One region of the Bacillus paranthracis genome, then DNA from elsewhere that is predicted to be linked to it. Evidence: riboswitches for the same ligand, from Rfam matches in the RefSeq annotation. Region 1 holds a riboswitch; each other region holds the start of a gene.
What was found. A riboswitch is a leader RNA that binds a small molecule or an ion and turns the genes downstream of it on or off. The one in region 1 is predicted to bind lysine.
Positions count from the first base shown of each region.

Region 1 (4,258 bases):
TAATCTATGTATAGCTGCTATTGCTTCATCAGTAATGCGAATGTTCATTGTATCCCAACCTTTATTTATATTTCCTTTATTATTGCAAAAACAGGGGCAATAGGGAAGCAAAGAGGTTTGCAATAAAAAACGAGCAAACAAATTTGTTTGCTCGTCTCCCTTTATTTCAGTTCACATTTATCAAGTGGAATGACTTTTGTTTTTTTCGTAAATTTGTATCCTAACCAAAGTACTAAAAAGAGTGGTAAACCGATGTAAGAAACGAGTACGCCGTTCCAATCGATTGATTCACCCATAAATGCGCCGTAGTTTTGACCTAAAATTACGATGACGCAAAGTGCAAATGCGAAGATTGGTCCGAATGGGAACCATTTTGCTCTATAAGGTAAGTCATTTAAATCTTTTCCTTGTGCGATATATGCTTTACGGAAACGGTAATGACTAATTGCGATTCCAACCCATGCGATAAAGCCAGACATTCCAGATGCATTTAATAACCAAATGTATACAACACCGTCACCGAATAAAGAAGCAATGAAAGCGATACTACCGACAATCGATGTTACGATTAATGCGTTAACAGGTACGCCGCGGCTATCTAATTTACCAAGAAACTTCGGTGCTTTCCCTTGGCGAGCTAAATCCCAAAGCATACGAGTTGATGCATACATACCAGAGTTACCAGCAGATAGTACTGCCGTTAAAATAACAGCGTTCATAACAGAAGCAGCGAAGGCAACGCCCGCTTTTTCAAAAATAAGTGTAAATGGACTTACTGTTACATCACTTGCGGCAAGACTTTCAGTTGTATAAGGAATTAATAAACCGATAACGAGAATGGCAAGGATATAGAATAAAAGGATACGCCAAAAGATCGAGCGAATTGCTTTCGGAATATTACGCTCTGGATCAGAAGTTTCACCAGCAGCTACCCCAAGTAATTCAGTTCCTTGGAAGGAGAAACCAGCTGCCATAAATACTCCGATAATTGCCATGATACCACCGTTAAATGGTGCATCTGCAACAGTGAAGTTTTTAAATCCAACCGTTTCGCCGCCCATAATTCCGAAAATCATCATAAACCCGACAATTAAAAAGATAATAATCGTAGCTACTTTAATAAGTGCAAACCAATATTCAGATTCACCAAATCCTTTAACAGATAAGTAGTTTAAAAGGAAAATAATAGCTAAACATAATCCGCTCCAAATGAGGGAAGGAGTATCTGGAAACCAAAATTTCATAATTAATGTTACTGCAGCTAGTTCAGCAGCAATCGTAATGGCCCAGTTATACCAATAGTTCCATCCAAGTGCAAAGCCAAGTGATGGATCAACAAATTTTGTTGCGTACGTGCTAAAAGAGCCAGTAACAGGCATGTAAGCTGCGAGTTCAGCTAAGCTTGTCATTAAAAAGTAAACCATAATTCCAATTGCGGCGTATGCAATTAATGCCCCGCCAGGTCCAGCTGAATGGATGACACCACCGCTGGCAAGAAATAGTCCGGTACCAATTGTACCGCCGAGAGAAATCATCGTAAGGTGCCTTGATTTTAGACCGCGTCTTAATTCACCTTTTCCTTTTGTAGCTTCTGTTTTAGAGGTAGCTTGATTCGTTGCGCTATTCATGTTCAACACTCCTTTTCTTGTAAGATAGGAAGGAGCGGGGGAGAAAAATACAAAAAACCGCCAAAGGAATTTGGCGGAACGTTTCACAAATAACCACCCCATCATACCCTTCCGTTAAGATAGCACCCCACGTTTACACGGTAATTTTGTAAACGTGACAGTTCTGTTCCTTTCGGAGACAGCCCCAGCTCATATTTCCAGAGAAGAAATATAAACTTCGGCAACTTTTCCTTTCAAACGGAGTCGGTGACTTTCTCTGTGTCTCGTCCGTTTTACTCTTAAAAGTCGCAACCTCTACCTCATCGGATTGATGAGGATTTGATATATTGCTAAGATTTTTAATATATGGCAATTGTAATGAGTTTCTGAATATATTGCAAGATATTTTGTAGGAAAAAATCAAAAAATATCGGTTATTGTATAGGAAACGCTTGCAAAACTCCACCCGAACCTACTATTATGTAACAATAAGCAAAGAAAAAATTGTTATACAAATGTTTCGCAAAAAATATTGAAAAACCCTTCAAAAATTAAAAGAAAATTCAGAAAATATAATTCGACATTCATAATCAGGTCATATTTTTTGATATAATTAGAGTAACGTGTAAGTAAAAAAGGGGAAATCAAAATGAAATTAGAAACAGAAAGGCTCTATATAGTGCCGTGTACAGAAGAGAGTATTCACGTTGCTAACGAGCAAGGATATAATAGTGGTCCTCATGTTGTAGGGCATGTAGAAAATGTAAAACAGGATAAGGATTTATTACCTTGGGGCGCGTGGTATGTCATTCGAAAAGAAGATGACATCGTTCTAGGTGATATAGGGTTTAAAGGGAAACCAAATGAGGAGCATACAGTAGAAATTGGTTACGGTTTTATTGAGAAATATTGGAATAAAGGGTATGCGACAGAAGCTGTAAGAGAACTAATAAATTGGGCTTTTCAAACTGGAGAGGTAGAAACAATTATTGCGGAGACACTTCTTGAAAACGAAAGCTCGATTCGTGTATTAGAGAAATTACATATGAAGAGAACTGGCACTACAGAAACAATGATTAATTGGAAAATAGAAAAATAAAAAATACCGCTCGAAGTATATCGGGCGGTATTTTTATCGTTAAGGTAGCATTTGTTTTTGATCATTCGGATATCCGGCTGTCGGTGTGTTAGAATGCTTGGAATGATTACGAACAGCAATGAAAATAGAAATAATAACGACAAGACCAATTGCCACGTAAGAAAGGGAAATAATCGTTGGATCCACTTTAAATGTAGTAAGTAGTGTACGAATGTTTGTAAAGATAATAAGGCCACCAACTAATACGCCAAGTAAATGAGAAGGTACGATGCGCACTAACCATGCAGCGATTGGAGCTGCGACAATACCGCCAAGCATTAACGAAAATACCCAAACCCAACTTACTTGTTCCCAACCGAGTGAGATGAAAAAACCAATTGTTGCAGCGAGTGAAACAGGAAACTCACTCGTATCTACAGATCCGATAACTTTTCTAGCTTCATTTCCTCTTGCTAAAAGTACAGGTGTCGTAATCGGCCCCCAGCCACCACCACCAGTTGAATCAACGAATCCAGCGAATAAGCCAAGCGGAACAAGTTGTTTAGCAGACATACGTTTCTTTGAAGTAACAACTTGTTTTTGAATAATGAATCGTAATAAAATATAAACCCCTAAAGTAAATAAAAATACAGAAATGTACGGTTTAATTACATCCCCAGGTAAATTGCTTAAAAAACATGCTCCAATAAATGCGCCAATTGCTCCTGGTAATGTAAGCCTGGAAACAGTATATTTATCAACGTTTCCAAATTTGATGTGAGATGCACCAGAAGCGGCGGTTGTAACGACTTCAGCTAAATGAACAGAAGCGGAAGCGACAGCTGGTGCGATACCAAACATTAGTAAAAGCGAGGTAGATGTTACCCCGTACGCCATTCCAAGTGCTCCATCGATCAATTGAGCGAAAAATCCAATAATAGCAAAGACAATTAATTTCTGCATAAATAATCCCCCTGTAATAGTAAATGAAAAAGGCACTTTTCCCGTGTGAGAAAAGTGCCTTTGGTTTTTCCAATCAGCAATAATGAAATTTGTTTCATTATAATACACATTAATCGTATAAATCAACTAGGTTTTAAAGTTTTTTGAATTGAATGAAAGAAAAATAAAATATACAATAAAAGGATGGAGAGAAAGGGGAGAAAGACATGTTATTATTTGATCACCTCGTACATGCAGTGAACTGTACACCGGAGGAAGCGGCAAAACAAATGCAGGAGCGTGGATTTCATACTGCACTAGGCGGAGAGCATACTACTTGGGGTACTTGGAATAGTTTATGTTATTTTGATTTATCATATATAGAATTTTTAGCAGTTCAACATGAAGAAAAAGCGAAGAAAGCAGATAATCCATTAGTACAAGAAACGGTAGTGAAATTACAAGACGGTGAGGGTATGCTTCAAATCGCAATTCGAACAGATGCAATTGAAGAGCTAGCAGTAAAGTTTAGTAAGCACGGTTTACATACGATAGGACCATTTGAAGGGAAACGTATGAGAAAAGATGGCCGTCTTTTAGAATGGAAAATGTTATTTGTAAAGCAAGATAA
Region 1 is NZ_CP101135.1:2,797,567-2,801,824, reverse strand. It holds gene NLJ82_RS14425 (iron-sulfur cluster biosynthesis family protein) at 1-48, opposite strand, end outside; gene NLJ82_RS14420 (amino acid permease) at 162-1,628, opposite strand; lysine riboswitch at 1,741-1,933, opposite strand; gene NLJ82_RS14415 (GNAT family N-acetyltransferase) at 2,257-2,706, shown strand; gene NLJ82_RS14410 (sulfite exporter TauE/SafE family protein) at 2,746-3,648, opposite strand; gene NLJ82_RS14405 (VOC family protein) at 3,855-4,258, shown strand, end outside.

Region 2 (4,258 bases), 1.9 Mb from region 1:
TTTAGCGCCCCATACTTTGGCCGTTGATCATTCGTTACACCTTCCAATTGATATGCTCCTCCAAATATTCTCTGTTCCCAAAGGTCACGTTCACCGCCAGGATAAGCAGACACACTTCCATTAGATAGCAATGTTTCAAACTGACTTTTATATATTCCTTGTTCAAACAATGCTTCAGCAACACTTTTCATACTCGAATCGAGTCTGTCTGGATGAAAGTGTAAAGCAATCCTTGCATGAGATTTTAAGTTAGCGACAACTTCTTCAAATATTTCATCTGTAATATTACACATGTTAAGTATATGATTAATTGTTGCTTTCGCCTCACGTTTTTCGTTCTCTGCATATTTTGAAATATACTCTAAAGCAAATAATTGAGACCTTAATAATTCCATAATCCAATCTCCCCTTTAATTGAAATGACCTTAATCCTTTCAATTAAAAGTGCATTTTTTCCTTCTTATGCAACTAACCTGATTTATTGAACAAAAAGTACTTTCATACAGTCTAATTACAGATGCGAGCATTCTTTACGGGTAAATCCACACATTCTACAGAAATGTGATATCCTAGCCAACGCTCAGCAATATGTTCAAATGATAAGGCAGAGCCTGTTGTAAAAAATCGATGCTCAGGATTCAGATTGTCAGACAAAATTCCTTTATGCTGTAAAATTGTGCTTAACTCTATCGCTGTTTCTTCTGCAGAACTAATAATCGTTACATCCTCTCCTAGTTCCTTTTTAATATAAGACTCTAAAAGTGGATAATGCGTACACCCAAGAATTAACGTATCTATATCTTCTTTCGTTAATGGCAGTAAAGCTTGTTTTACTTGCTCGGTTACATATGCTGTATCTTCTAATTGATTTTCTACAACTGTAGCTAAGGTCGGGCACGCATGACTATGCACTTTCAAATATGTATCAAGCTCATGCAATGCTTTTTCGTACATATTAGATTTTATCGTACCTACAGTTCCAATTACTCCGATTTCCCCTTTCTTCGTCACTTTAATTGCCGCTCTTGCTCCTGGATGTATAACGCCAATAACCGGAATAGAAAGTGCTTCTTGCAGCGCAGTCAATGCAGCAGCTGCAGCAGTATTACATGCTACAACTAGAGCTTTTAACGGAAACTGTTTGAGGAACTCAACCATTTCAAATACGAAAGATTGTACCTCTTCTACACTTCTTGGCCCATACGGACAACGTTCATTATCACCAATATAATAAATGCTCTCTTTAGGCAATTGTCTTATAATTTCGCTCGCAACTGTTAATCCCCCAACTCCCGAATCTAACACACCTATTACTGAATGTTTATGACATACAGACATATACTTCATCCCCTTTTCAATCATCTAGCGCCAACAACATTTATTATATTATGAAAATTCAATATTACATAATAATCCCTCTTGCTTTTAATCACAAACTCTTCTCTATAATCTGATTATTATTATATCCATTGACGTATAAAAATTCATTTGTTACTCTTAAATACGTTAAATTAATATTTAAATCCTCATTCGTATCTCGGTGAGGTAGAGGTTGCAGTCATTAAGAGTATCATTTCAGGAGATGTAGTGGCATTGATGAACGAATGAGAAAGGAATGATTGCCGAAGTAAGCCCGTGTCCACCATGCACGCTTGCTGGGTCTGCTACTTAATAAGTGCAGAACTGTCACAAACGTTTCGTTTGTGGAGAGCTATCGAGAGGTATGTCGTGGGTTTCTTATAAGATAGAAAGCATGTAGCGGCAAATTACGTGCTTTTTTTGTTTTGTTTGGGACTTCTCTTCCTGACTCAGGAAGACATACATATCTCCTCGCTTGACTTGGTTATACTAACTTTGGAGGTATTTTCTATGCAACAAAAAAAATGGGGCTTTTGGGTACTCACAGCTTTCGTTGTCGGTAATATGGTTGGCGCTGGTATTTTCATGGTGCCAAGTACGTTGGCACAAACAGCAAGCCCTCTCGGTGTCACTTTAGCTTGGTTAACAACAGGGTTTGGTGTTTTAATGCTAGCTCTTGTTTTCGGTAATTTAGCAATTCGTCGTCCTGATTTAACGACAGGACCACAAAGTCATGCATATGCTTTATTCTCAACACCAAAAAAGAAAAAAATGGCTGGTTTCAGTATGGTATGGGGATATTGGGTTGCAAACTGGGCAAGTAACGTTGCCATCATTACATCATTTGCGGGATATTTATCACTCTTCTTCCCGATTATGAAAGATACACGACTACTATTTTCAATCGGTTCTTTTAATGTAGAAGTCGGAAAACTAATTACATTTACGATTTGTTCCATCTTACTTTGGGGAACTCATATTATATTAACAAACGGTGTAAGCGGAGCTGGAAAGCTAAACTTCTTAGCAACAACAACGAAAGTAACTGGATTCCTTTTATTTATCGTCGTTACGTTATTTGCATTCGAAGCTTCTAAGTTTGGACAATGGTACACACCGATGATCGATAAATCAGGTGTATCACACGGTCTACTTTCACAAGTAAACTTAGCTGCTCTTACGACGCTTTGGGCATTTATCGGAATTGAATCAGCGGTTCTTTTATCAAACCGGGCCGTTTCTCCAAAAACGGTAAAACGCGCAACAGTTGCGGGATTACTTATTACAGTTGCGATTTACTTAGGAATTACAATTTTAACAATGGGTGTACTTCACATTGATAAATTACAAGCTTCTGAACGTCCATTAGCAGATGCACTAAACGCTGCAATGGGTCATGGCGGCGGGAAACTGATGGCATTACTTGCTCTTACTTCCCTATTCGGTTCCATCTTAGGCTGGATTTTATTAAGCTCAGAAGTACCGTATCAAGCAGCAAAAGAAGGTTTCTTCCCTTCCTTCTTCACAAAAACAAACAAAAAAGGAAGTCCAATTTATTCATTACGATTAACAAACATTATGTCGCAAGTGTTCTTATTCTCAACATTATCAGGAACAATTGCGGAAGCTTATACATTCGTTATTACTGTATCGACACTGGCCTACCTCATTCCATATCTCGTTTCACCAATCTTCCAGTTAAAACTAGTCGCAACTGGTGAAACGTATAAAAATGAAATACGGGCAAGAATTACAGATGGCATAGTCGCAGTGATTGCACTTTGCTACGCACTATGGGTTATTAAAACGGGCGCAGCCGATATAAAAACATTCCTTCTCGGAATTGGTTTATTCGTAATCGGCTTTGCCTTCTATCCATTAATGAATCGTGATCAGAAAAAAAATAACGAAAAGAAAAACGGGCAAGTTGCATAACGCAATTTGCTCGTTTTTTCTTTTACAAAACATATATAATAGAACAAAGAGGTGAAAAACATGTCAATCGAATCACTATGGAGCAGCCGTTTCCAACAACATATGCAAAATATCATTACATACTTTGCACGTATGATTAACGGTTTACTATATAGCTTTATCTTTATTTCATGTGTTGGTGCATACTATTATGCTCAGTTTCTAAAAGCATCTCCTTCTAAAGGAATATCTTTACTACTCATCACGATTGTACTTACATTCATTATAACGAGATGCCCTATTCGTACATTTATTCAGAAACCTGACGCTGTCTATTTACTAGCACTAGAAGAGAAATTAACTTCTTATTTCAAAAAATCTCTTCTATACAATTACATCATTCAGCTTTTCCCATTGTTATTTACGTTTCTTATTCTCGTTCCGCTTGCACTGCAATCATTACAATTAACGATACCTTTCTTATGTACAATCTTTATCATTTTAATGGTTACGAAAGCTTGGAACATATACATACATTGGATGTGGCGTGATTGTCACGAAAAAAATATATGGCTGATTATTCGTATTGCTTGTAACGCCCTAGTCATTTATATGCTGTTTTATGTAGCAAATGTTCTCATATTAGGTGGATTACTCTTACTACTTGCTTTCCTACTTCTATACACGAAAAAACAGCCTACAAAACGAATACCATGGGATTACATAATCGAGCAAGAAGAAAAAATGAACGTTCGTTTTTATCAATTTGCTAGCATCTTCACTGATGTTCCGCAACTAAATAAGCAAGTAAGTAAAAGAAAATGGCTTACAAATTGGATTGAACCTTTATTACATAAAAAACGAGCAACTTTCTTCTATTTACATACACTCGCATTTTTACGCGGGAATGATTATTTCGGTATATATATTCGCTTAGGGTTGATCGGTGCCTTTGCCTTATATTTTATACCAAACGTATACGTAA
Region 2 is NZ_CP101135.1:890,310-894,567, reverse strand. It holds gene NLJ82_RS04570 (DUF3626 domain-containing protein) at 1-395, opposite strand, end outside; gene racE (glutamate racemase) at 508-1,338, opposite strand; lysine riboswitch at 1,539-1,722, shown strand; gene NLJ82_RS04560 (amino acid permease) at 1,870-3,294, shown strand; gene NLJ82_RS04555 (ABC transporter permease) at 3,355-4,258, shown strand, end outside.
Region 2: another riboswitch for lysine. It lies ahead of NLJ82_RS04560 (amino acid permease); the one in region 1 lies ahead of NLJ82_RS14420 (amino acid permease).

Region 3 (4,258 bases), 1.0 Mb from region 1:
AAACGATGTCAGAAGTAAACTGCATAATCGAAATCTTTGCTACAGAAGCAAAAAACCAAAAACCACCTAAAAACAAATAAATAAACGCACTATCGATAGCTGTCTCTTCTAACGGTGTCCATCCTCTTTCTAGTAATCTATTTATACCAAATAACGCAACGATCCCCGTATATACAAACCAAATTATCGCAAAGATATATTGATTTGTTACGAAAGCTAACATTGCACAAATCGCTGCTATCGGATATAAAAACGATACAGATTTATAAAATAATACATACGATCCATTTCGTGCTCTTTTATCAATAATACAAAAAGACATCGGTATACATAACAAAATAGATAATAAAATAATTGCTTCAACTGGGTTTACATTTGACCACTCACATATTAGAAAAATAATATAACAAGCAAGCCCAACTATTATATTTTTCATATCATTTATTTCCTCTCCACAAATGTTCCCCTATATGAAAATAATGAACCAATTAACGGATTGCGTACTTGTACATGAATTCGAAAGCACTGTTTTGTTTCATCATAACTTTCTACAATGTTGGCCTCTCCGTATAAGAATCTAGGTAACGGGATTTTTCTTCTAAACATGTAAAACCATTGTTTCTTTGAAGAAATATGCATCGCCCCCATCTCATCAATATGAAAATTCAGTGTAGAAACAAGTATGTGTGGTTCACCAAAATAATCTACAATTTCATTTTCATCGAATTTCATTACCGCATTAAAATATCTTTTCTTATTACGAAAGTAAAAAGTACGATTCCATCGCACAAATTCATTTCCGTTTCCATCTCGCTCAGCGGTATTATGTATTGTAAATGGCACTTCCTTCCCCCGCTCAGAGAAAAACATTCGAAACTTCGATGCAATTTTTAATATCAATTTTACGAAAAAAGAACCTCCGTAAATTTCATCCATCTTTCCTTCTCCAGTAAAGCTATTTTCTTCTGTAATCTCATAACGTTTCTGTAATTTTGGATGAAGTTTTTTATAAGAATCCCCTAATAGTCTTTCATACATATTAGCCATACATTATCCCTTTCTCTTCCTCTTGCAATTTTTTGCACTTGGTAAATCAAAACTATTTATATAACCGACAATCGATACCCCCATTAGTAAAACGTTTAATGTAATTGGATTAAACGGCTCTGTAAAGCTTACGATATTCGTAAATCCTGCCACTATCGTTAAGGCTATTAACATAAAAATATGTAGTATAAATAATTTTTGTTTTGGAACTGGAAATAGCCATATGATACCAAAAATAATTTCTAACATCCCTATTACTTTAAGAATTGCAATACTATTTCCAGTTGAATCAATAATCGCAGAAAGCATCTTCATCTCTTCTGGATGACTGAAAATTATTTTTGGGAAGATCCCTTGATACATCCATACAAATGCAAATAAAAAACATACGAGCCAATATGTCATTGTTCTTCTAATTAGCAACCTAGGATGAAGCCCCTTTTCTAACCATAATTTTAAAGCATCAAAACTCCAAGCAGTCGCCCAGCCTAATAACGGCCGAAACATATAGAAATCTATTACATTCCCTATACGACCAAACCTCGTATCATAATCATATTGCGTCTCAAAATGAATGTGTTCTTTACGGGGTGTATACTTCCAATAACCACGCCCTATTTGAATAAGTGATAATTGATTTTCTGTCCAAAATTTTAAAGAAGAAATCCGTTCACCTGTTTCTTTTCTTATTTCACCTATCGATTCCCCTTCCCCAGCTATTTCAAGTCCAAATCCGATTTTTGTTTTATATAAAAATTTCTGTGGTTCTCCTTCTTTTTTCTCTAAATATGAAATTTCAGTAAAGCGGGCATCCCATTCTGTATGTATATGTGGTTCTTGCGTGTATTCCCATAATTTCTCCATTGTTGTGTTCATTTCTGTTGAAACATAAATAGGCTTTTTCCCTTTCATTCTTCCACCTCCAATGCACTATAATTTTAATGTACATGTAATAAATTTATTTTGCTACATTTTTCACAAACTCCCTCATAAAAAGATAGAATTTTTAAAATATATATAAAACACTTGATTCCTCGAAAAATTTAAATTATTATAAAACAAATGTTACCAACAACTTCATAAATCAAACACTCTCGCCTAAAACGTGAGATAGAGGTTGCGATACTTATGAGTATTCTAATGGAGACACAGAGATGTCTATGAAATTAGATGAAAGGAAGTATTGCCGAAATCGATATATTTCTCTGTATGTATCGATTGGGGCTGTTTTCGAATAGAAACAGAACTGTCATATGTACAGACGTGTACGTATGAAGAGCTATCTACAAAAAAGAGATATCATTTTTATGGTATTCCTTTTTTGGCGGTTTTTTTATTAGCTCCGTTTTCTGTTTCCCTTTTCCTGTAACAGCACCATCCTCACTTATTTGAGATGGTGTTTTTTGTTTTTCTCTGGTAACTACAGGAATATTGGGATTTATATATGTCCTAATCTATTCTTAAAAATGGATGAAAGAAGGAATTCGTAATGGAAACGATTGTACAAAAATTTGGTGGCACTTCTGTCGGAAGCGTTGAACGCATTCAACATGTAGCAAATTTAATTATTGAAGAATATGAACGAGGACATAGTATCGTCTCTGTCGTTTCAGCAATGGGGAAAAGTACAGACGAACTTGTAGCACTTGCTAACGCGATTACAGAAAATCCGAGTAAACGCGAAATGGATATGCTTCTATCAACAGGAGAGCAAGTCACTATTTCATTATTAACAATGGCATTACAAGCAAAAGGTTATAACGCGATTTCATTAACAGGATGGCAAGCTGGTATTACGACAGAATCTGTACATAATAGTGCACGGATTACTGACATTCATACAGATCGAATTCAATCTTATCTTGCTGAAGGTACGATTGTTATCGTAGCTGGCTTCCAAGGCGTTAGTGAAAACCATGAAATTACAACGCTTGGACGCGGTGGTTCTGATACAACTGCTGTTGCATTAGCTGCTGCACTGAACGCAAAAAAATGTGATATTTACACAGATGTGACTGGCGTATATACGACGGATCCACGAGTTGTAAAAGATGCTTATAAATTAGATGAAATTTCTTATGACGAAATGTTAGAACTTGCAAATCTCGGTGCTGGTGTATTACACCCACGTGCTGTTGAGTTTGCTAAAAATCATAATGTCATTTTAGAAGTTCGCTCAAGTATGGAACAAGAAAATGGAACAATTGTAAAAGGAGAATGTACCATGGAACAACAATCAATCGTTAAAGGTATTGCATTTGAAGATAATATTACACGTATCACATTGAAAGGATTGGAACAAGGCTCGCTTTCAACAGTTTTCTCTACATTAGCAGCGGCACATATTAATGTAGATATCATCATTCAAAGTATTACAAATGAAGGAACTGTTCATCTCTCCTTCTCCATCCATTCTAATGATTTAAGAGAAACATTAGAAGTATTGGAACAAAATCAAGAGGCACTTCACTATGAATCAGTAGAATATGAAAATCATTTAGCAAAAGTATCAATTGTAGGATCTGGTATGGTCTCTAATCCAGGTGTTGCTGCGAATATGTTCACTACTTTAAAAGAAGAAGATATTCATATTAAAATGGTAAGTACATCAGAAATTAAAGTGTCTGTCGTTATTGACCGCCTTCATTTAGTAACAGGTGTCGAGGCGCTGCATCAATCATTTATGGCGAAAATTGAGCCTTTAGTGCAGATGAGCTAATTTCTACTAGTAAAACTTAAAACAAATTATATGAATCTACTTCCTTCCTATATAAATAGAAAGCTATTTGCATATAGAGTAATAAGAAATGTATTTATCATTTAAATAATACACTTCATTCTATACAACGATCGGGCCCTTTAAGAGCATACAGCGTAGAAACATTTTTCGGGGAAGTCGCGGTATTGTTTGTTAACAAGATACTATATAGCACAATTAAAAATAGCTTGTCACATTTCCCTATACTGTGACAAGCTATTTTTTGTTTGGAAGGAGTTTATAACTTTTTAATAGTATAATTATGTAGATGGTTAGATCATACACTTTTACATATAAGGAGATAAAGACAATGACAAACAACAAATTACTCAGAATGGATAATGTCAGCATCGTTGTAGAATCCCTTGATCATGCAATCTCTTTCTTCGAGGAGATTGGTTTGAAACTCGAAGGGCGCGCCACTGTCGAAGGTGAATGGGCCGGTCGCGTAAC
Region 3 is NZ_CP101135.1:1,769,591-1,773,848, reverse strand. It holds gene NLJ82_RS09075 (YndJ family protein) at 1-436, opposite strand, end outside; gene NLJ82_RS09070 (DUF4166 domain-containing protein) at 442-1,047, opposite strand; gene NLJ82_RS09065 (DoxX-like family protein) at 1,051-1,959, opposite strand; lysine riboswitch at 2,151-2,337, shown strand; gene NLJ82_RS09060 (aspartate kinase) at 2,537-3,766, shown strand; gene NLJ82_RS09055 (VOC family protein) at 4,116-4,258, shown strand, end outside.
Region 3: another riboswitch for lysine. It lies ahead of NLJ82_RS09060 (aspartate kinase); the one in region 1 lies ahead of NLJ82_RS14420 (amino acid permease).